3 regions of the Streptomyces sp. NPDC051364 genome follow, and region 3 is predicted to be linked to each of the others. Evidence: riboswitches for the same ligand, from Rfam matches in the RefSeq annotation. Region 3 holds a riboswitch; each other region holds the start of a gene.
What was found. A riboswitch is a leader RNA that binds a small molecule or an ion and turns the genes downstream of it on or off. The one in region 3 is predicted to bind cobalamin.
Positions count from the first base shown of each region.

Region 1: it holds a riboswitch for cobalamin, as region 3 does, so the genes downstream of both, AB0M76_RS02245 (CbtB-domain containing protein) here and cobN (cobaltochelatase subunit CobN) in region 3, are expected to answer to the same signal.
Region 2: it holds a riboswitch for cobalamin, as region 3 does, so the genes downstream of both, metE (5-methyltetrahydropteroyltriglutamate--homocysteine S-methyltransferase) here and cobN (cobaltochelatase subunit CobN) in region 3, are expected to answer to the same signal.

Region 1 covers NZ_JBFBAH010000001.1:458,764-465,465, reverse strand. The annotation lists gene AB0M76_RS02260 (aspartate aminotransferase family protein) at 1-1,336, shown strand, start outside; gene pucL (factor-independent urate hydroxylase) at 1,591-2,508, shown strand; gene AB0M76_RS02250 (histidine phosphatase family protein) at 2,605-3,027, opposite strand; cobalamin riboswitch at 3,062-3,211, shown strand; gene AB0M76_RS02245 (CbtB-domain containing protein) at 3,248-3,460, shown strand; gene AB0M76_RS02240 (CbtA family protein) at 3,491-4,246, shown strand; gene AB0M76_RS02235 (hypothetical protein) at 4,268-4,513, shown strand; gene AB0M76_RS02230 (hypothetical protein) at 4,562-5,206, shown strand; gene AB0M76_RS02225 (class F sortase) at 5,453-6,034, shown strand; gene AB0M76_RS02220 (hypothetical protein) at 6,190-6,564, shown strand; gene AB0M76_RS02215 (hypothetical protein) at 6,623-6,702, shown strand, end outside.
Region 2 covers NZ_JBFBAH010000022.1:100,227-106,928, forward strand. The annotation lists gene AB0M76_RS32145 (cytochrome P450) at 1-1,097, shown strand, start outside; gene metE (5-methyltetrahydropteroyltriglutamate--homocysteine S-methyltransferase) at 1,197-3,515, opposite strand; cobalamin riboswitch at 3,669-3,887, opposite strand; gene AB0M76_RS32155 (HAD family acid phosphatase) at 4,032-4,715, opposite strand; gene AB0M76_RS32160 (3-hydroxybutyrate dehydrogenase) at 4,831-5,589, opposite strand; gene AB0M76_RS32165 (PHB depolymerase family esterase) at 5,702-6,702, opposite strand, start outside.
Region 3 covers NZ_JBFBAH010000002.1:46,350-53,051, reverse strand. The annotation lists gene AB0M76_RS04120 (precorrin-2 C(20)-methyltransferase) at 33-1,544, opposite strand; gene AB0M76_RS04115 (precorrin-8X methylmutase) at 1,541-2,188, opposite strand; gene cobG (precorrin-3B synthase) at 2,185-3,486, opposite strand; cobalamin riboswitch at 3,681-3,822, shown strand; gene cobN (cobaltochelatase subunit CobN) at 3,855-6,702, shown strand, end outside.

The DNA.
Region 1 (6,702 bases), on a different contig from region 3:
CGACGCGCTCGCCGCCGTGAAAGACGCCGACCGGAAGCATGTTTTCCATTCCTGGTCGGCGCAGGAGCTCATCGACCCGCTCGCCGTGGCCGGGGCCGAGGGCTCGTACTTCTGGGACTACCAGGGCAACCGCTACCTCGACTTCTCGAGCGCCCTCGTCTACACCAACATCGGCTACCAGCACCCCAAGGTGACGGCGGCCATCCAGGAGCAGGCGGCCAAGCTCTGCACCGTCGCGCCCGGCTTCGCCGTCGACGTCCGCTCGGAAGCGGCCCGGCTGATCGCCGAGCGCACCCCGGGCGACCTCGACAAGATCTTCTTCACCAACGCGGGCGCCGAGGCCGTCGAGAACGCCGTACGGATGGCCCGGCTGCACACCGGCCGGCCCAAGGTGCTGTCCGCGTACCGCTCGTACCACGGGGCCACGTCCACCGCGATCAACCTGACCGGTGACGCCCGCCGCTTCGGCAACGACAGCGCGACCGCCGGTGTCGTGCACTTCTGGGGGCCCTTCGCCTACCGCTCGCCCTTCTACGCGGCCACCGAGGCCGAGGAGTGCGAGCGCGCCCTGCGCCACCTCGAGGACACCATCGTCTTCGAAGGCCCGCAGTCCATCGCCGCGATCATCCTGGAGACCGTCGGCGGCGCCCCGGGCGTGCTCGTGCACCCGGACGGCTACCTGGCGGGCGTGCGTGAGCTCTGCGACCGCTTCGGCATCGTCTTCATCCTCGACGAGATCATGGTCGGCTTCGGCCGGACCGGGCGGTGGTTCGCCTCCGAGCACTGGGGCGTCACCCCCGACCTGATCTGCTTCGCCAAGGGCGTGACCAGCGGATACGTCCCACTCGGCGGGGTCGCCATCTCGGCCGCCATCGCCGAGACCTTCGCCCGCCGGCCCTACCCGGGCGGGCTGACGTACTCCGGGCACGTGCTGGCCTGCGGAGCCGCCGTGGCGACGATCAACGTCATGGAGGAGGAGGGCATCGTCGAGCAGTCCGCCCGCACCGGCGCGGAGCTGCTGGGGCCGGGCCTGCGCGCCCTCGCCGAGAAGCACCCGTCGGTCGGGGAGGTCCGCGGTCTGGGCACGTTCTGGGCCCTGGAGCTCGTACGGGACCGGCAGACGCGCGAGCCGCTCGTCCCGTACAACGCCTCCGGGGCGGACAACGCGCCGATGGCCGAGTTCGCCGCCGCCTGCAAGAAGGGCGGGCTGTGGCCGCTGACCGCCGGCAACCGCATCCACATCGCCCCGCCCTGCAACATCGGCCCGCAGGACGTGGCCAAGGGCCTCGCGATCCTCGACGAGGCGCTGTCGGTCGCGGATACGCACACCGTCTGACCTGCTGCGCTGTGCGGTCGCCCAAGCCGTGGGTGCCGGTGTTCGGACGATCTGTACGGGTAACAACGCCGTTCGCGCATGTTGCAATCCGAAGCAGCACCTACGGACCGGGATGCACGTCAGTCCCGGGGCGGCCCCTCGGGGCCGAACGGCGGGGAGCGGGACGTCCTGCGGTCGGGGGCGGCGCTGGACGCCGGGCGTACGGGATCCAGACCACCGGACTCCGTGTTCCCGAGGCACCGAAGGAAGACACCATGAGCAAGCACGTCCTGGCGCAGAACCAGTACGGCAAGGCCGAGAACCGCATCGTCAAGGTCACCCGCAAGGGCGGCGACGGGTCTTGGCACGAGATCCGCGACCTCAACGTCTCGGTCGCGCTCCGCGGCGAGTTCCGCGACGTCCACCTGACCGGCGACAACGCCAACTGCCTGCCCACGGACACCACCAAGAACACGGTGTACGCCTTCGGCAAGGAGCACGGGATCGCCTCCCCCGAGGCCTTCGGCATCCTGCTCGCGAAGCACTTCGTCTCCTCCCAGTCGCCGATCCGCGAGGCGCAGATCCGGATCGAGGAGTACGTCTGGGAGCGGATCCCGGTCCCGACGCGCAAGGAGCAGCACTCCTTCGTCCGCAAGGGCCAGGAGGTGCGCACCGCGCAGATCACGTACAGCGAGACGACCGGCCTGCAGGTCATCTCGGGTCTGAAGGACCTGACGGTGATGAACTCGACCAACTCCGAGTTCCACGGCTACATCAAGGACAAGTACACGACGCTCAAGGAGGCGTACGACCGCATCCTGGCGACCAAGGTCACCGCGCGCTGGGCGCACTCGGCGCTGGCCGCGGACGACTCCGCGTACGACTGGGACCAGTCGTACAAGAAGGTCCGCAAGAACATGCTGGAAGCGTTCGCCGAGACCTACTCGTACTCGCTGCAGCAGACCCTCAACCAGATGGCCGAGCGGGTGCTCGACCACTGCCCGCGGGTCAACGAGGTACGCCTGAACCTCCCCAACAAGCACCACTTCCTCGTCGACCTGGAGCCCTTCGGCCTCAAGAACGACAACGAGGTCTACTTCGCGGCGGACCGGATGTACGGCCTGATCGAGGGCACCGTGCACCGCGACGGCGTGCAGCCGGTGATCGCGACGAGCGACTGGATCGTCGCCTGAGTCGCGTAAGTCGCGTAACGGCTCCCGCATACGTTCGGCCCGGACCGCGTCGCGGGGTCCGGGCCGTTCTGCTGCCTGCGGCCCGTTCTGCTCCGGCTACTTCCCGACCGGCTGTCCGAGCTGAAGGTTCCACCGCCCCAGCCGCCCGGTGAGGCTGGTCACCGTGTCCGGCCGTACGTCGAGGCGCCAGAAAGCGGCGGCCGGCAGCTCCAGCGCGGACACGACGGCCGCCCGGACGACGGCCTGGTCGACCACGGCGCGATGCGTGCCGGTGGGCAGGGCGGCGAGGGCGGCGCCGACGCGGGCGATCAGCGCGGTGACGGACTCCCCGCCGGGCGGCGCGTAGTCGGGGTCCGCCAGCCAGCTCCGGACGGCGGCCGGATCCTCGGCGGCGACCTCGTCCAGGGTCCGCCCGGCCCACTCCCCCGTGTCCGGGCCCTGCAGGCCCGCGTACTGCGGGCAGGGGTCGCCGTGGCCGAAGCGCACCTGTCGTGAGGCGTCCTCGAATGGACGTCTCACGAACTGAACTCGTACTACGTCGCTCTTCATAAGGGGAGCGTAAACGCGGTACGGTCTCGGACGACAACCTAAAAAAGACGACGGTATGACGGAAGTACCGGTGAAAATCCGGCACGGTCGCGCCACTGTGAATCCTCCCGGAGGGGGAGGAGAAGTCAGACCCGCCATGTCGTCGCTAGCACCACTGACCGGGACGCGTGTTCCCTCTGGAGGTTCTGCCATGGCTCACTCCGCCGTGCCCACGACGGCCCCTGCCGTCACCCCGATCTCGCTCTCCGCGCTCGCCCCCTGGGCCCTGTTCGTCGGCGTCCTGATGCTGGTCCTGCTCTACCTCGTCGGTGCCGAGCAGGGCGCCACCGCGCTCTTCGAGGGCGACACCGTCCACGAGTGGATGCACGACGGTCGCCACCTCCTCGGCTTCCCCTGCCACTGATCTCCGCCTCGGCAAGGGAAGAACCGAACCATGAACTCCATCTCCCCCCGCGTCCTGCTGGTGCGGGGCATGCTGGCCGGACTGCTCGCCGGCGTGGCGGCGTTCCTCGTCGCGTACGTCCTCGGTGAGGCCAAGGTCGACGCGGCGATCGCCATCGAGGAGGCGGGCCACGCCGCCCACGAGCACGGCGAGGAGGCGGCCCCGGTCAGCCGGGCCCTCCAGGCCACGGCAGGCCTTGGCACCGGCACGCTCCTGTACGGGATCGCGCTCGGCGGGATCGCCGCGCTCGTGTTCTGCTACGCCCTGGGCCGGATCGGCCGCTTCGGCCCTCGGGCCACGGCCCTGCTGGTCTCGGGCGGCCTGTTCGTCGCCTTCAACCTGGTGCCGTTCCTCAAGTACCCGTCCAACCCGCCGGCCGTCGGGGACCCCGACACCGTCGTCCGGAGGACCACCCTCTACATCCTGATGATCGCGTTGAGCGCGCTGCTGTCGGCGGGCGCGCTCATCCTGGGCCGGCGCCTGGCGCCCAAGCTCGGGAACTGGAACGCCTCGATCGTCGCCTCGGTCGGCTTCGTCGCGGTGGTCGCCATCGCCTACGCGGCCCTGCCCGGCATCAACGAGGTCCCGGCGGACTTCCCGGCCGCCCTGATCTGGCAGTTCCGCCTCGCGACCGTGGCCATCCAGGTCGCGATGTGGACGACTTTCGGCCTGGCCTTCGGTTTTCTTGCCGAACGGGCCCTTGCCCCGGCCGCCGCACCCCAGGAGGCTGTACAGCCCGCGAGCTGACGATGAGGGGGCCGGTAGTACATGCAGACGGCGATCTGGGAATGGCGCGGCTGGACGGGCGCCGTCCCGTTCTGGCTCAACACCGTTCTGCTGCTCCTGGCCCCTTTCACCGCCGCCACGCTGCTGGCCCAGGTCGGCATCATCACGGCCCTGGCCGCCCTCGGCGGCCTGGCCCGCCACCTCTGGTTCGGCGACTACGGCCACCCGGCCATCCACCTCGCCGCCGCCCTCATGGGGGCGGCGGCGATCGTTTTCGTCCTCGTCTGACCCTCCCCGGCCCCGGGTGCGCCGCCCCGGACTCACAGGGTCGGGTCCATGAGCTTCAGCGTGTACGCCCGCCGGGTGCGGGACCACACGCTGCCGCACGCCCGCCGGCGGAGCGCATTGCGCAGCGCCGTCGTCCTGTTCAAGCCCTTCGGGTTCCAGGCGACCTGGTCCTACCTCGGCACCGTCGGGGACCTGGACCGGGACGGGGACGCGCTGCTGCGGGCGCTGAAGAAGCTCGAGTCGAGCCGGGACGCGGGGATTGCCGAGCGGGCCGCGTTCGCCGAGCGGCGGCGCGAGGAGAAGCGGATCCTGCACCGGCAGCGTCCCTCGGCCGCCGACACGGAGTTCTTTCGGGGGCCCCGCTGGCCCGGGCCCGACGGGCATCGGGCGGCGGTCCACGAGGTCGCCCGGCTCTGGCGCGCTCACGCCGGGCCGGTTCCCGAACTGCCGCCGGGGGCCACCGGGGCGGCCGGCCTCGACATCGTGGTGTGCGGGCACGTCCTCTTGTACCTGATGGCCGGCGGCCGTCTGGACCGGTACCGGCTGGATGCGGTCGAGGAGTGTCTGCCGGAATTGCGCCGCTGGGCCTCGCTGCCATCCCCGCACGACGCGGCATGCACGCACTTCCGGCGTCTGCTGAGGTTGGCCGAGCTGATCCTCAACGACCCCGACGGCGCTGCGCGGCCGCAGTAGCCGGTCTGCCGTCCACCCGTGCGCGGTGCGTGGTGCACTCGTTCGGCCGTATCCGGCGCAATCCTCGGGACAGGGGCGGTGCACCCGTCACCAGCTGGGAAGACGTCCGGGGCGGAGTGTCGACACGCCTGTGACGTCGCGTCAGTCTTCGGCGTTGTAACCGGTACTGACGGGCAGCGAGGGGTTCCACTGCTCTCAGGAGACCCGGCCGCCGGAGCCGGGGGGATCGGACCAGGAGGGAATTCCATGCCCCGCGCCAAGTGGGTGGTCGGCGTGCTGACAGTGGCTCTGCTGGGCACCGGCATAGGGATGTTGCGCAGCACCGAGGGCGCGCGGCCCACCGCCGCCACCGCCGCCGACGCGCTGCCCTCGCGGGCCCTGGGCCTGTCCGGTCACCGCCGACTCGTCGAGCAGCTGGAGCACTCCGGACAGCACGCCGCAGCCAAGGGGCCCCGACCCGCGCGGGCCGCCGGCATCACACCGCTGCGGGCCGCACGACCGCTGCGGCTGCACATCCCGAGTCTGGGGGTCGACCTGCCGCTGGGCGGGGACGGGGACGAGGCCTCCTGGGACCACGACACCCCGGCCCCGGGCTCGGTCGGCACCGCCGTGGTCACGGCCGCCGACCTGCACCTCGCCGAGCTGCGACGCGGGCTGACCGTCGAGATCGCGCGCGCGGACGGCCGTACCGCCGTCTTCACCGTCGACCGTGTCTCGCCCGGCGGTTTCAGCGGTCGCGGCCAGCGGCCCGGGCGGGCCCAACTGCGGCTGGTCAGCGGTGAGACCACGGTCCTGGCGCGGCTGACCGGCCGCCACCGCACCGGCTGACCCCGCCGGCACCGCCCCCGACCGCCCCCGACCGCCCCGCGCACCGGCAGCCGCCTCGGCTTCCTGTCATCCGAGGGGGGTGTCTTCGTCCCCCGGTCGGGGGCTTCTGCGGTCCGGTCGGGGAGTCACCCGGCGTATCGGGGCAGACCCCTCGCATGAGCGGGACACGGCATGCACGCACGGCACTGGCCAGGGCCCTTTCGGCGGCCTGTGTCGTGCTGCTGTGCCTGTTCGCGTCCGGTCCCCCCGTCACGACGGCCGCAGCGGCGGCCGCCGCCCTCGAGCGCACCGGGTCCGGCGCGCCGAGCGAGCCGGGCGCCCCCGTCGAGGGGGAGTCCGATCCGGCCACGGATCCCGAAGTGCGGCCCGCCGTACGCCTGGTCGTGCGCGGACTGCCGGGTGTACGGCAGCTGCCGCGGCCGGTGTTTCACGTGAAACAGACCGGTCAGGCGATGCGCGCCGACTCGTTCGGGACGGCCGGGCCAGTGCCGTCCGCGGGGACGGTGCGGGGTGTGGTCCTGCGCTGCTGAGCGGGCCGAGCAGCAGCGCGTACCCCCACACACCCCCTGAACACGGTGAGGTTCCGGCATGCCCATCGACCCGTACGCCGCCCTGAACGCCATGCTCCGCGCCGAGGTCACCCGCTACACCCCGCCGGCCGCGAAGCC
Region 2 (6,702 bases), on a different contig from region 3:
GCCTGCTGCACGACCCGCGGCTCAGCTCCGAGGCCCGCAACCTGGCCGCGACGGCGGGGGATCCGCTGGCCGAGGGCGAGGAGGAGGGGGCCGCGACCCTGCCTCCGAGCTTCCTGAAGCTGGACCCCCCGGAACACGACCGGCTGCGCCGGATGACCAACCGGCCCTTCGGGCCGCCGCACTCCCCGCACCGCATCGACGGCATGCGCGACGATCTCAAGGGCATCGTCACCGGTCTCATCGACAACCTCGCCGACCCGGGCCGGATCGACCTGGTCGATCAGTTCGCCTACCCGTTCCCCGTCACCATGATCTGCCGGCTGCTCGGTGTGCCGCGCGAGGACGAGCCGCGGTTCCACGTCTGGGCCGACACCCTGGCCGCGAGCCTGGACCCCGACCCGGGCGCCGACCCGAAGGAACGCGACAAGACCACCCACGACGCCCGGATGGAACTGGGCATGTACCTGGCCGGGCTGATCGAGGAGCGCCGCAAGAACCCCGGCGACGACATGCTCTCCCAACTGGCCGTCGGGCACGGCCAGGACGAATCGATGAGCACGATGGAGCTGCTCAGCACGGCCGCCCTGCTGCTGATCGCGGGCCACGAGACCACCGTCAACCTGATCACCAACGGGATGCTCACGCTGCTGCGCAACCCGGACGTGCTGAAGCAGCTGCGCGAGACGCCCGGGCTCGCGGTGCCGATGGTGGAGGAGCTGCTGAGGTTCGAGCCGCCGGTGCAGCTGCTGCCGCAGCGCACCCCGCTCGTCGACATCGAGGTCCGCGGGGTGACCATCCCCAAGGGCTCCTCGATGTGGCTGATCCTCGCCTCCGGCAACCGGGACCCGCACCGCTTCGAGAACCCCGACCGCTTCGACCCGTACCGCAAGGACATCCAGCACCTGGGCCTCGGCAGCGGCATCCACAGCTGTTTCGGCGCCCCGCTGGCCCGGCTGGAGGCGCAGCTCGCGCTGAGCGAGCTGGCCCGCCGCCTGGAGAACCCGCGCCTGGTCGAGGACCCGCCGCCCTACCGGCAGAACGCGGTCCTGCGCGGCCCGCGCCACCTCCAGGTTACGTGCGACGGGATCCGTCCCTGAAGCAGTGGAGCCGAGCCCGGGAGCGGGTACGGCTCAACGTGTGGCTCCGGTCCGCGGGAAGGACCGGAGCAGACGCTTCGTACGGGCAGTCAGGACCGGTCAGGAGCCGGTGAGTTCACCCCGGACCTCGCGGGCCGCCGCCACCAGGCTCGCCAGGGAGGCACGGGTCTCGGGCCAGCCGCGGGTCTTCAGGCCGCAGTCGGGATTGACCCACAGCCGCTCGGCCGGAATGGCCTCGAGCCCCTTGCGCAGCAGCGCGGCCGCCTCCACGGCGGACGGGATGCGCGGCGAGTGGATGTCCCAGACACCCGGACCCACCTCCCGCGGGTATCCGGCGCCGGCGAGCTCGTCGGCCACCTGCATGTGCGAACGCGCGGCCTCCAGGCTGATCACGTCGGCGTCGAGGTCGTCGATGGCCCGGAGGATGTCGCCGAACTCCGCGTAGCACATGTGCGTGTGGATCTGCGTGTCCGGCCGTACCCCGGAGACGGCGAGCCGGAAGGCCTCGGTGGCCCACGCCAGGTATTCCGCACGGTCGGCGGCGCGCAGCGGCAGCGTCTCCCGCAGCGCGGGCTCGTCCACCTGGATCACCGAAGTGCCCGCGGCCTCCAGGTCCCCGACCTCGTCGCGCAGGGCGAGCGCCACCTGCCGTGCCGTGTCCCCGAGCGGCTGGTCGTCCCGTACGAAGGACCACGCGAGCATGGTGACCGGGCCGGTCAGCATGCCCTTGACCGGCCGGGCCGTCTGCGCCTGGGCGTACGTCGTCCAGCGCACGGTCATCGGATCGGGACGGGAGATGTCCCCGGCCAGGACGGGCGGGCGGACGTAACGGGTGCCGTACGACTGGACCCAGCCGTGCCGGGTGGCCAGGTACCCGGTGAGCTGCTCCGCGAAGTACTGCACCATGTCGTTGCGTTCTGGCTCGCCGTGCACGAGGACGTCGATGCCGGCCTTCTCCTGGAAGGCGATGACCTCGCGGATCTCGTCCTCGATGCGCTCCTCGTAGCCGGCCGTGCCGATCCGGCCCGAGCGCAGGTCGGCGCGGGCGGTGCGGAGTTCGGCGGTCTGCGGGAAGGAGCCGATGGTCGTGGTCGGCAGCAGCGGCAGGCCCAGGAGGGCGCGCTGGGCGGCGGAGCGTTCGGCGTACGGCTGGGCACGGCGGGCATCGGCTTCGCCGATCGCCGCCGTACGGGTCCGTACCGCGGGGTCGCAGGTGAGCGGGGAGTTCGAACGGGAGGCCAGGTCGGCGCGGTTGGCGGCGAGTTCGGCCGCGATCGAGGCGGGCCCCTGGCCGAGGCCGCGGGCGAGGGTGGCGATCTCGGCGGTCTTCTGCCGGGCGAAGGCCAGCCAGCGGCGGATCTGCAGGTCGATGTCGCGTTCGACGGCGGCGTCCAGCGGGACGTGCAGCAGCGAGCAGGACGCGGCGACGTCGACCCGGCCGGCGAGGACGAGCAGGGTGCCCAGGGTGGTCAGCGACTTCTGGAGGTCGTTGATCCAGATGTTGCGGCCGTCGACCACGCCGGCGACGAGGCGCTTGCCCGGCAGCCCGCCCACCGCGGCGAGGTCCGCCAGGTTCGCGGCGGCGGCCCCGGTGAAATCGAGCGCCAGGCCTTCGACGGGGGCCTTGGCGAGGACGGGCAGGGCCTCGCCCAGCCGGTCGAAGTACGAGGCGACGAGCAGTTTCGGGCGCTCCGTCAGGGCGCCGAGCTCCCGGTAGGTGCGGGTGGCGACGTTCAGCTCGGCGGGGGTGCGGTCCTGGACCAGGGCGGGCTCGTCGAGCTGCACCCACTCGGCCCCGGCCGCGCGCAGCTCGGCCAGCACCTGGGCGTACACGGGCAGCAGCCGGTCCAGCAGCGTGAGCGGCACGAAGTCGTCGCAGACGCCGGGGGCGGGCTTGGCCAGCAGCAGGTACGTGACCGGTCCCAGCAGGACGGGCCGGGCGCGGTGCCCGAGCGCAAGGGCTTCGCGCAGTTCCGCCACCTGCTTGGCGGGGTCGGCGGTGAAGACGGTGTCCGGCCCCAACTCCGGGACGAGGAAGTGGTAGTTGGTGTCGAACCACTTGGTCATCTCCAGCGGCGCCACATCCTGCGTGCCGCGGGCCATCGCGAAGTACCCGTCCAGAGGGTCGGCCTCGACGGCGGCGCGGTGGCGGGCGGGGACGGCGCCGACCATGAGACTGGTGTCCAGTACGTGGTCGTAGTACGAGAAGTCGCCGGTCGGGACCTCGTGGATTCCGGCATCTGCCAGCTGCTGCCAGGCGCTCCGGCGCAGTTCGCGGGCGGTCTCCCGGAGGGCGGCGGCGCCGACGCGGCCGTTCCAGTAGCCCTCGACGGCCTTCTTCAGTTCCCGGTTCGGCCCCTGGCGGGGGTATCCGTACACGGTGGCGCGTACGGCCGTGGCAGCGGACTCGGTTGTCACGTGACTCTCCTTCGCGAGCATGCGTGTGCGCGTCTTGCGACGGATCCCGGGGAAACCGGGGCGAAGGAGTGACGAACCGGACGGACCACCTGTGCCCGCCTGAATGTGCACGCCGACCCGCCCACGAAGTCACCGGGATCACCGCACGCGAACGGTCGCGTGCGGGCAACGGGCAGGTCTTCGGACTCGCGGGCACGTCTCGTCGTACGAGACTCCTACTGGCCGTCGCTTCCCAGACCCGTCCGGGCCCAGTGCGTATGACGGCGGTCGTTCCCGCTCACCGCTGCGGGGCAGTCCCGGATTCCCACCGGGTTCCCTCTTGCGACGCATCCCGCCTGGAGGACGGGGCGAACCAGCTGCGGAGTCAGCCTAAGGGCAGCCGCCGGGCGGCGGACAGGTGTGATCACCATGCGGACACGGCAATGAGACGCCCCGCCCCCCGGTGCGCCGCCGCCGGCCGCCTCTGTGTGCAGGCGGCCGGCGGCGGGGACCCTTGGCAGCGGGGCCGAAAAGCGACTAAGAGAGCTTGCCGTCGTAGTCCGGCAGCTTGAAGGTGCGCTCCGCGTGCCCGCCGACCAGATCGCTGTTGTTGTTGCCGATGTTGGCGATGATCGTGTAGCCGCGGGCCTCGATCTCGGCGCGCTTGGCCGTCTTGTAGGTGCTGACCTCGCTGAAGAGATCGGGCAGGTCCCGGACGTACAGGTCCGAGACGGGGTAGCCGACCGCCTTGAGGTTGTGCTCGGTGAGGGAGTGGATGATCCCCGGTCGGGCGGTGACGAAGATGATGGCGACGCCGCGCTCGTTCGCGTACCCGGTCAGGTCGCGGACCTCGGAGATCGCCGGGGTCGGGAACGTCCAGAACCAGTGGAAGTCCGTCTCCAGCGAGGAGTTGTCGATGTCGAGGACGATCGCGGGCTTCTCGCCGGCGGGCGACTGGGCGATGCGCTGCTCGACGTACGGGCGGGCCGTGGCCATGACGGCGGCGACATCGCGCTTCCAGGTGCCGTAGTCGATACCGCGGATGAGCGCGTTGCCGCCGGGCGCGGAGGCCGTCGCCGCGGCCGGGGCGGCAGCCGGGGCCGGGGTGGGGACCGGGGCGGCTTGGGCGGAGGCGGCAGGGGCCAGCATCAGGACGACGGTGGCCGCGGCCGTGCCGGTGGCGGTTCCGAGCGTGCGGATGCGGGCGTGGGTGCTGCGCATGTGGGGGCGCTCCTCATGGGCTTCATTGGCCGAAATGACATGTACGGGGCCAGAATCCGCATGCCCGCCCTCCCTGTCTACTGACCGGTAGTTAATTTTTGGTGGCCGTCCCGCTTCACGTGGCGGTCCACCCTCCGTCGAGGGGGAGCGAGGTTCCGGTGAGGTACCCGGCATGGGGCCCGCACAGCCACACCGCGGCCGCGGCGACCTCCTCGGGCTCGATCAGGCGCTTGATCGCGGACCGGTTGAGCAGCACCTCGGACAGCACGTCGCCGGGGCCGATGCCGTGCGCGGCCGCCTGCTGCTCGATCTGGGCCTCGACCAGGGGCGTACGCACGTAGCCGGGGCTGATGCAGTTGCTGGTCACGCCGTACGGGGCGCCCTCGAGCGCGGTGACCTTGCTCAGCCCCTCCAGGCCGTGCTTGGCGGCGACGTAGGCGGACTTGTAGGCGCTCGCGCGCAGCCCGTGGACGCTGGAGATGTTGACCACCCGGCCCCAGCCGGCCGCGTACATGTGCGGCAGCACGTGGCGCAGCAGCAGGAACGGCGCGGTGACCATCACCTGCTGGATCCGGGCGAAGCGCTCGGCCGGGAAGTCCGTGATGGGGGCGACGTGTTGCAGGCCGGCGCTGTTGACCAGGATGTCCACCGCGGCGGGCAGCCCCTCTATCGCGGCCGGGTCGGCGAGGTCGGCCACGTGCGCCTGCCCGCCGACCAGTGCGGCGACGCTCCGGGCCGATTCCTCGCCGATGTCGACCACGTGCACGGTGGCGCCCGCCTCGGCCAGGGCGATCGCGCAGGCCCGGCCGATGCCGCTGCCGCCGCCGGTCACCAGCGCGACGCGCTCCCGCAGGAAAGGAAGTTGGCTCGTCATGGCTGAACAGTAGGGAGGGCGGGCAGCCGCGCCCATGGCGGCGCACACCACACTCCGGGACCCTCGTGTGGTGTGCGCCGCCATGCGCGTCGCTCTGAGGCGATGCCTGCCGTCAACGCCGCTGCGGGGAAAGGAAGTCGAGCAGGGTGCTGCTCGCATCCAGTGCGGTGCTGACGGGGCCGAAGCCTGCGGGCGGCGCAGCGGCCGAGCCGGGCCAGGTGTGGCCCGCGCCGTGCATGACGAGCAGCCGTACGGCTGCCCCCGCGGGGCCGGGCTGCCAGGTGGCGGAGTCGTAGCCGGGCTTGCCCTCCTCGGCCGGACCGCCCGCCCCGGCTGCGGTGGCGAACGCCTCCGCGCTCGCCCGGGCGGACATGGTCGCAGTGATGGGTTCCTCCCCGGGACCGGCCGGCCCGGGACTGGGCAGGCCGGCCAGGGGCCGTACGGGGTCCTCGGCCCCGTAGACGATCAGTACGGGGACCGGCCCGGTGGGCTTCACGGCGGCGGCCCCGGTGGGCAGTTCACCGGAGACCGAGGCCGCGCCCGCGACCAGGTCCGGACGCTGCGCGGCCATCCGCAGGGCCATGGAGCCGCCGTTGGAGAACCCGGCGACGTAGACCCGGTGCGGGTCGGCCCGGCCGGTGCGCACGAGCTCGGCGATCAGTGCCTCGGTGAACCGGACATCGGCGTCCGGATCCGGCCGCTGCCCGGTGGGAGCGGTGCCGGCGCCCCAGGCCTTGCCCAGGGCCTCGGGGTACACGAGGAGCATGCCGCGAGCCTCGGCGGCCCCGTCCAGTCCGCTCTGCTTCCGCAGGTGCTCGGCGTCGGCGCCGCGCCCGTGGAAGGCGATGAGGAGCGGACGGGGTCCGCCGCCCTCCGCGGCGGGGCGGTGCAGCAGGTACTCCCGGGTGCCGCCGTCGACGGTCAGCCGCTCCCGGCTGTCGACGGCGGGGGCGGACGCGGACGCGGACGCGTTCAGGCTCACGGTCGGCCCGGCCGCCGCGGGCGGCCGCGAGTCCGCCGCGCAGCCGGTGAGCGCGGCGGCCAGCGCGAGGCCGAGGGCCACCGCGCCCACCGCGGCGGTGCGCCGGAGGCGGTGGGCGCGGTGGGGGGACG
Region 3 (6,702 bases):
AAGCCCGAACCTCACGTCACCTCCTCACCCGGTCACGGGTAGCGGCGCGGGGTCCACGTCACCCGGGAGCCGTCCGGCCGCTCCGTGACCTGGGTCTGCGAGGATCCGATCAGCAGGATCGTGCGCATGTCCACCTCGGACGGCTCCAGTTCGCCGAGCTCGAGGATGCGGACCGACTGCTGCGGACCGCCCACGTCCCGCGCGACCACAACCGGTGTCTGCGGCGAACGCAGCTCCAGCAGCAGCTCCTTGGCCTGGGCGACCTGCCAGGTCCGGCTGCGCGAGCCCGGGTTGTACAGGGCGAGCACCAAGTCGGCTGCGGCGGCGGCGCGCAGCCGCTCCGCGATGACCTCCCACGGCTTGAGCCGGTCCGACAGGGAGATCGTGGCGTAGTCGTGGCCGAGCGGGGCCCCGGCCGCGGCGGCTGCCGCGTTGGCGGCGGTCACCCCCGGCAGGACCCGTACGGGCACGTCCTTGTACTCCGGCTGCCCCGCGACCTCCAGGACGGCGGTGGCCATGGCGAAGACGCCCGGGTCGCCACCGGAGACCACGACGACCCGCTTGCCGCGGCGGGCGAGGTCGAGCGCGAACTCGGCGCGCTCCGACTCGACCTTGTTGTCGGAGCCGTGCCGGATCTGGCCCGGCTTGACGGGTACGCGGTCCAGGTACGTGGTGTACCCGACGAGCACCTCGGCGTCGGCCAGCGCCCGCCGGGTCTCGGGGGTGAGCCAGAGCGGCCCGGCCGGTCCGGTGCCGACGACGGCGACCCCGCCGGGCCCGGACGGCACGCTGCCAGGGTTGCCGATGCGGCTGGGCACGACGGCGACGGCGAAGTACGGGACGCTGTCGGGGTCGGTGTCGGCGAGGACGCCGGTCCGCTCGCCCGCCATGGTGGCGCGCTCGACGTACCGGGCCTCCGCCAGCCGCCCGCTGCCCTCCATGGCCCGGCGCACGGCGGGGAAGGTGCGGCCGAGCTTCATCACGACCGCGGAGTCCGTGGCGGCGAGGCGGGCGGTGAGCTCCTCCTCCGGCAGGGTGCCGGGCAGGATCGTCAGCACCTCCTCGCCCTCGACGAGCGGGGTGCCGAGCCGGGCGGCGGCGGCGCTCACCGACGTCACCCCGGGGATCACCTCGGCCTCGTAGCGGTCGGCGAGCCGCTTGTGCATGTGCATGTACGAGCCGTAGAAGAGCGGGTCTCCCTCGGCGAGCACGGCGACGGTCCGGCCGGCCTCCAGGTGCGCGGCCAGCCGGGCGGCGGACTCCTCGTAGAACTCCTCCATCGCCCCCTGGTAGCCGCCTGGGTGGTCGGTGGTCTCGGTGGTGACCGGATAGACCAGCGGCTCCTCGACGTGGTCCGCGCGCAGGTGCTCGGCGGCGATCGAGCGGGCGATCGAGCGGCCGTGGCGGGCGCTGTGGTACGCGACGACATCGGCCTCGGCGATGACCTGGACGGCCCGGAGGGTCATCAGGGAGGGGTCGCCGGGGCCGAGCCCGACGCCGTACAGCTTTCCGGTGCGGGCTGCGGTGCTGGCTGCGCTGCTCATTCTTCCTCGCTCGCGATCGCGTTGACGGCGGCGGCCGCGATGGCGCTGCCGCCGCGCCGGCCGCGCACGATCAGGTGGTCGAGGCCGGAGACGTGGGCGGCGAGCGCGTCCTTGGACTCGGCGGCGCCGATGAAGCCGACCGGGACGCCGATGACGGCGGCGGGGCGCGGGGCGCCCTCCTCGATCATCTCGAGCAGCCGGAACAGCGCGGTCGGCGCGTTGCCGACGGCGATCACGGAGCCCTCCAGCAGGCCGCGGTCGCGCCAGACTTCGAGGGCGGCGGCGCTGCGCGTGGTGCCCATCTTCGCGGCGAGGGCGGGCACGGCCGGGTCGGAGAGGGTGCAGATCACCTCGTTGTCGGCGGGCAGCCGCTTGCGGGTGACCCCGCTGGCGACCATCTGCACGTCGCAGAGGATCGGCGCGCCGGCGGTCAGGGCGGCACGCGCGCGCAGCACGACGTCGGGGGTGTAGCCGAGGTCCTGGGGCAGGTCGGTCATTCCGCAGGCGTGAATCATGCGTACCGCGACCTGGGCGACGGAGGCGGGCAGCCCGGAGAGGTCCGCCTCGGCGCGGATCGTGGCAAAGGACTGGCGGTAGATCGCCGCGCCGTCCTTCTCGTACTCGAACACTGTGTACTCGCTCATTTCTTCGCTGCGTCGTGGGAGGTGGTGCGGCGTGCGTCCGCGAGGGCCGCGGGAAGTTCGGAGGTCTGGAGGCCGCGGCGCGGGGTGCGGCCGGCCGCAGAGAGGTCGTAGCCCGTGGGTGTGGCGACCACGTCCACCCACGCGGTACCGCGGGGGTGCCCACACCGGCGTTCGCACCCGGACCAGTGCACGGGCAGGGGGCCGGTCGCACGGGTGACGGCGGCGCGCGCGTCGGCGCGTACGTCCGCGAGGGATTTGGCGCAACCGGGGCGTCCGGTACAGGCGGTGACGGACCGCCAGGGGTCGTCAGGGGCGGTGACCAGCCCGGCCTCGGCGAGGGCGGCCAGCTCTTGTGCTGCGGCGCGGGCGGGCAGGCCGGGGACGACGATGCCGCGCCAGGGGGTCAGGCGGATGCGGCCCGTGAGGCCGGCCAGCAGGCGCCACTGCGCGGTGGTCAGGCGGCCCAGCGGTGCGAGGACGCTGAGCGCGGCGGTGCCGTGGGGCCCTTCGACGATGCCGGGCTCAGGGGCCGGGGAGCGCCGGGCGTCTTCCCGTACGAGGGCGGCCTCGATCCCGGCGGCGGCCAGCCGCACACCCAACTCACCGGAGAGCAGGGCATGTTCGGCGGGCAGCTCGGCAACCCGCCAGGCCCGGGTACCGGCTTCCCGGACGGCGTCGAGGAAGTACGCGGCGGCCACGAGGGCGGCCCGGGGCGCGTCGGCCGCGGCCACGAGCAGGGCGTCCGCCGGATCGGCCGTCCACAGCAGGGTTCGGTCGGCGTCCCGGGCGACCAGGTTCACGTCCGCGGCGAGGGAGGTGACGTCGCCGCGGCCGTCGTCGAGGGCGAACAGGAAGCGGCCGGACAGCCCGGCCGCGGGCGCGCTCGTGCACAGCAGCCGGTCCAGCTCTGCGACCCAGGGCGCCACGTCGGGCAGGCCGCGCCGGTCGAGGCCGGTCAGCGGCGAGGCGACGATGTTGCGGACGCGCTCGTGGGTGGGCGCGGGCAGCAGGCCGGCGCGGACGAGCACGGACTGCAGTTCGCCGCCGCAGCCCGCCCCGAGGCCGCGCAGTTGCGCATTGCCGCGGGAGGTGAGGTCGATGTGCCCGTCGCCGAGCCGCTCCGCGGCATCGGCCAGCAGCGAGGCCGCGTCCGCGTCGAGCATCCCGCCGGGTACCCGGACCCGGGCCAGGAACCCGTCGTCCGCGGCGTGCAGCCGCAGCGCACCGGGGCAGGCGTCACCGCGGTCGCGTATGACGGGTTCGTCCCGCGATGCGGCGGAGGGGGGCTGGGGCGGCATGGCGGCGAGCATACCCACGATTCCCCCGCCCCGACCTGTGGCCGTCACCACCCACCCCTCCGCGCAGCGGTGGTGCGCGGGCGGGCTCGGCGCTCCGCGGAGCGGGGGGGGCGCGCGGGGGGTCGGGGGGCGGGGGCGGGTCCGCCGGTCGGGCGCCCGGGCGCGGGCCACCCCCACTCCCGGTCAGGGAGATCGCCACCTAAGATGACCAGCGGCGGAGCCACATGGCCCGCCGGGAGGAAGCCCGGTGCGAATCCGGCGCGGTCCCGCCACTGTGAACCCTGCAGAGCAATCCGCCGGGTGAGTCAGGAACTCCCGCTGTCCTCACTGCCCGGGGCGCGGAAACCCCGAGGAAGGCCTGCCGCCGCATGATCCTGCTGCTGTCGACGTCCGACACCGATCTGCTCAGCGCCCGCGCCGCGGACGGCCCCGTGCCGTACCGGTTCGCGAACCCGTCCCGCCTTCCCCTCGACGACCTGCCCGGGCTGCTCGACGGCGTCGACCTGGTCGTCGTACGCCTCCTCGGCGGCCTGCGCGCCTGGCAGGACGGCCTCGACCTGCTCCTGGCGCCGGCCCAGACCCGCCCGGTGGTGGTCCTGACCGGCGAACAGGCCCCGGACGCCCAGCTGATGGAGGCCTCCACGGTCCCGATCGGCATCGCGGCCGAGGCGCACGGCTACCTCGCCCACGGCGGCCCCGCCAACCTGGACCAGCTGGCCCGGTTCCTCTCCGACACCGTGCTGCTCACCGGCCACGGCTTCGAGCCGCCGGCCGCCGCGCCGACCTGGGGCCCGCTGGAGCGCACGCCCGGGACCACCGAGGGTCCGCGGATCGCCGTGCTGTACTACCGCGCCCACCAGATGAGCGGCAACACCGCCTTCGTGCACGCCCTGTGCGATGCGATCGAGGCCCAGGACGCCCAGGCGCTCCCCCTCTACGTGTCCTCCCTGCGCGCTCCGGAGCCGGACCTGATCGCCGCGCTGGAGTCGGCTGACGCGGTCGTCACCACCGTCCTCGCGGCCGGCGGCACCAAGCCCGCCACCGCCTCGGCGGGCGGCGACGACGAGTCGTGGGACGCGGGCGCGCTGGCCGCGCTCGGCGTCCCGATCCTGCAGGCCCTGTGCCTGACCGGCTCGCGCAGCGCCTGGGAGGAGAGCGACGAGGGCCTGTCCCCGCTCGACGCCGCGACGCAGGTCGCCGTGCCCGAGTTCGACGGCCGTCTGATCACCGTCCCGTTCTCCTTCAAGGAGCTCGACGAGGACGGCCTGCCCGCCTACGTGGCCGACCCCGAGCGCGCTGCCCGCGTCGCCGGCATCGCCGTCCGGCACGCCCGCCTCCGGCACATCGAGCGGCGCGACAAGAAGCTCGCGCTCGTCCTCTCCGCGTACCCCACCAAGCACTCCCGCATCGGCAACGCGGTCGGCCTCGACACCCCGGCCAGCGCCGTGGAGCTGCTGCGCACCCTCATCGCGGGCGGCTACGACTTCGGCCCCGTCGAGGAGATCCCGGGCCTGGTCTCCGGCGACGGCGACGAGCTGATCCGCGCCCTGATCGAGGCCGGCGGCCACGACCAGGACTGGCTGACCGAGGAGCAGCTGGCCCGCAACCCGGTCCGCATCCCGGCCGCCGACTACAAGCGGTGGTTCGCCGAGCTCCCCGCCGAGCTGCGGGGCAGCGTGGAGCAGCACTGGGGCGAGGCCCCGGGCAACATGTTCGTGGACCGCTCCGCCAACCCGGAGGGCGACATCGTCCTCGCGGCCCTGCGCCGCGGGAACCTGCTCATCCTGATCCAGCCGCCGCGCGGTTTCGGCGAGAACCCGATCGCGATCTACCACGACCCGGACCTGCCGCCGTCGCACCACTACCTGGCCGCTTACCGCTGGATCCAGGCGCGCGCCGAGGACGGCGGCTTCGGCGCCGACGCGATGATCCACCTGGGCAAGCACGGCAACCTGGAGTGGCTGCCGGGCAAGAACGCCGGCCTGTCGGCGGCCTGCGCGCCCGACGCCGCGCTCGGCGACCTGCCGCTCATCTACCCCTTCCTGGTCAACGACCCGGGCGAGGGCACGCAGGCCAAGCGCCGCGTGCACGCCACCCTGGTCGACCACCTGGTGCCGCCGATGGCGCGCGCGGAGTCGTACGGCGACATCGCGCGCCTGGAGCAGCACCTGGACGAGTACGCGCAGATCTCGGCGATGGACCCGGCCAAGCTGCCGGCCATCCGCGCCCAGATCTGGACCCTGATCCAGGCCGCGAAGCTCCACCACGACCTGGGTCTGGAGGAGCGCCCGGACGACGAGGGCTTCGACGACTTCCTGCTGCACGTCGACGGCTGGCTGTGCGAGGTCAAGGACGCCCAGATCCGCGACGGCCTGCACGTCCTGGGCGGCGCCCCGACCGGCGAGGCCCGGGTCAACCTGGTCCTCGCGATCCTGCGCGCCCGTCAGATCTGGGGCGGTACGACGGCCCTGCCCGGCCTGCGCGAGGCGCTCGGCCTGGACGAGTCCGCGGCCACCCGTACGACCGCCGACGAGGCGGAGGCGGCGGCCCGCGCGCTGGTGCAGGCGATGGAGGACGCGAACTGGGCCCCGGAGGCGGTGGCTTCGCTCGCCGCCGGCCACTCGGCGGACGTGGCGGCCGTACTGGACTTCGCGGCCCGGGAGGTCGTCCCGCGGCTGGCCGGCACGACGGACGAGATCGCCCACGTCGTCTCGGCCCTGGACGGCCGCTTCGTCCCGGCGGGCCCCTCGGGCTCCCCCCTCCGGGGCCTGGTGAACGTCCTCCCCACGGGCCGGAACTTCTACTCCGTGGACCCGAAGGCCGTCCCGTCCCGCCTCGCGTGGGAGACGGGCCAGGCCCTGGCCGACTCCCTCCTCACCCGCTACCGCACGGACAACGGCGAGTGGCCGGCCTCCGTCGGGCTGTCCCTCTGGGGCACGAGCGCGATGCGCACCTCCGGCGACGACGTCGCCGAGGCGCTGGCCCTGCTCGGCGTCCGCCCGGTCTGGGACGAGGCCTCGCGCCGCGTCACCGGCCTGGAGCCGATCCCGCTCGAGGAGCTGGGCCGCCCGCGCATCGACGTCACGCTGCGCATCTCGGGCTTCTTCCGGGACGCGTTCCCGCATGTGATCGGCCTGCTGGACGACGCGGTACGGCTGGCGGCGTCCCTGGACGAGCCCGCCTCGGAGAACTACATCCGGGCCCACGCCCAGGCGG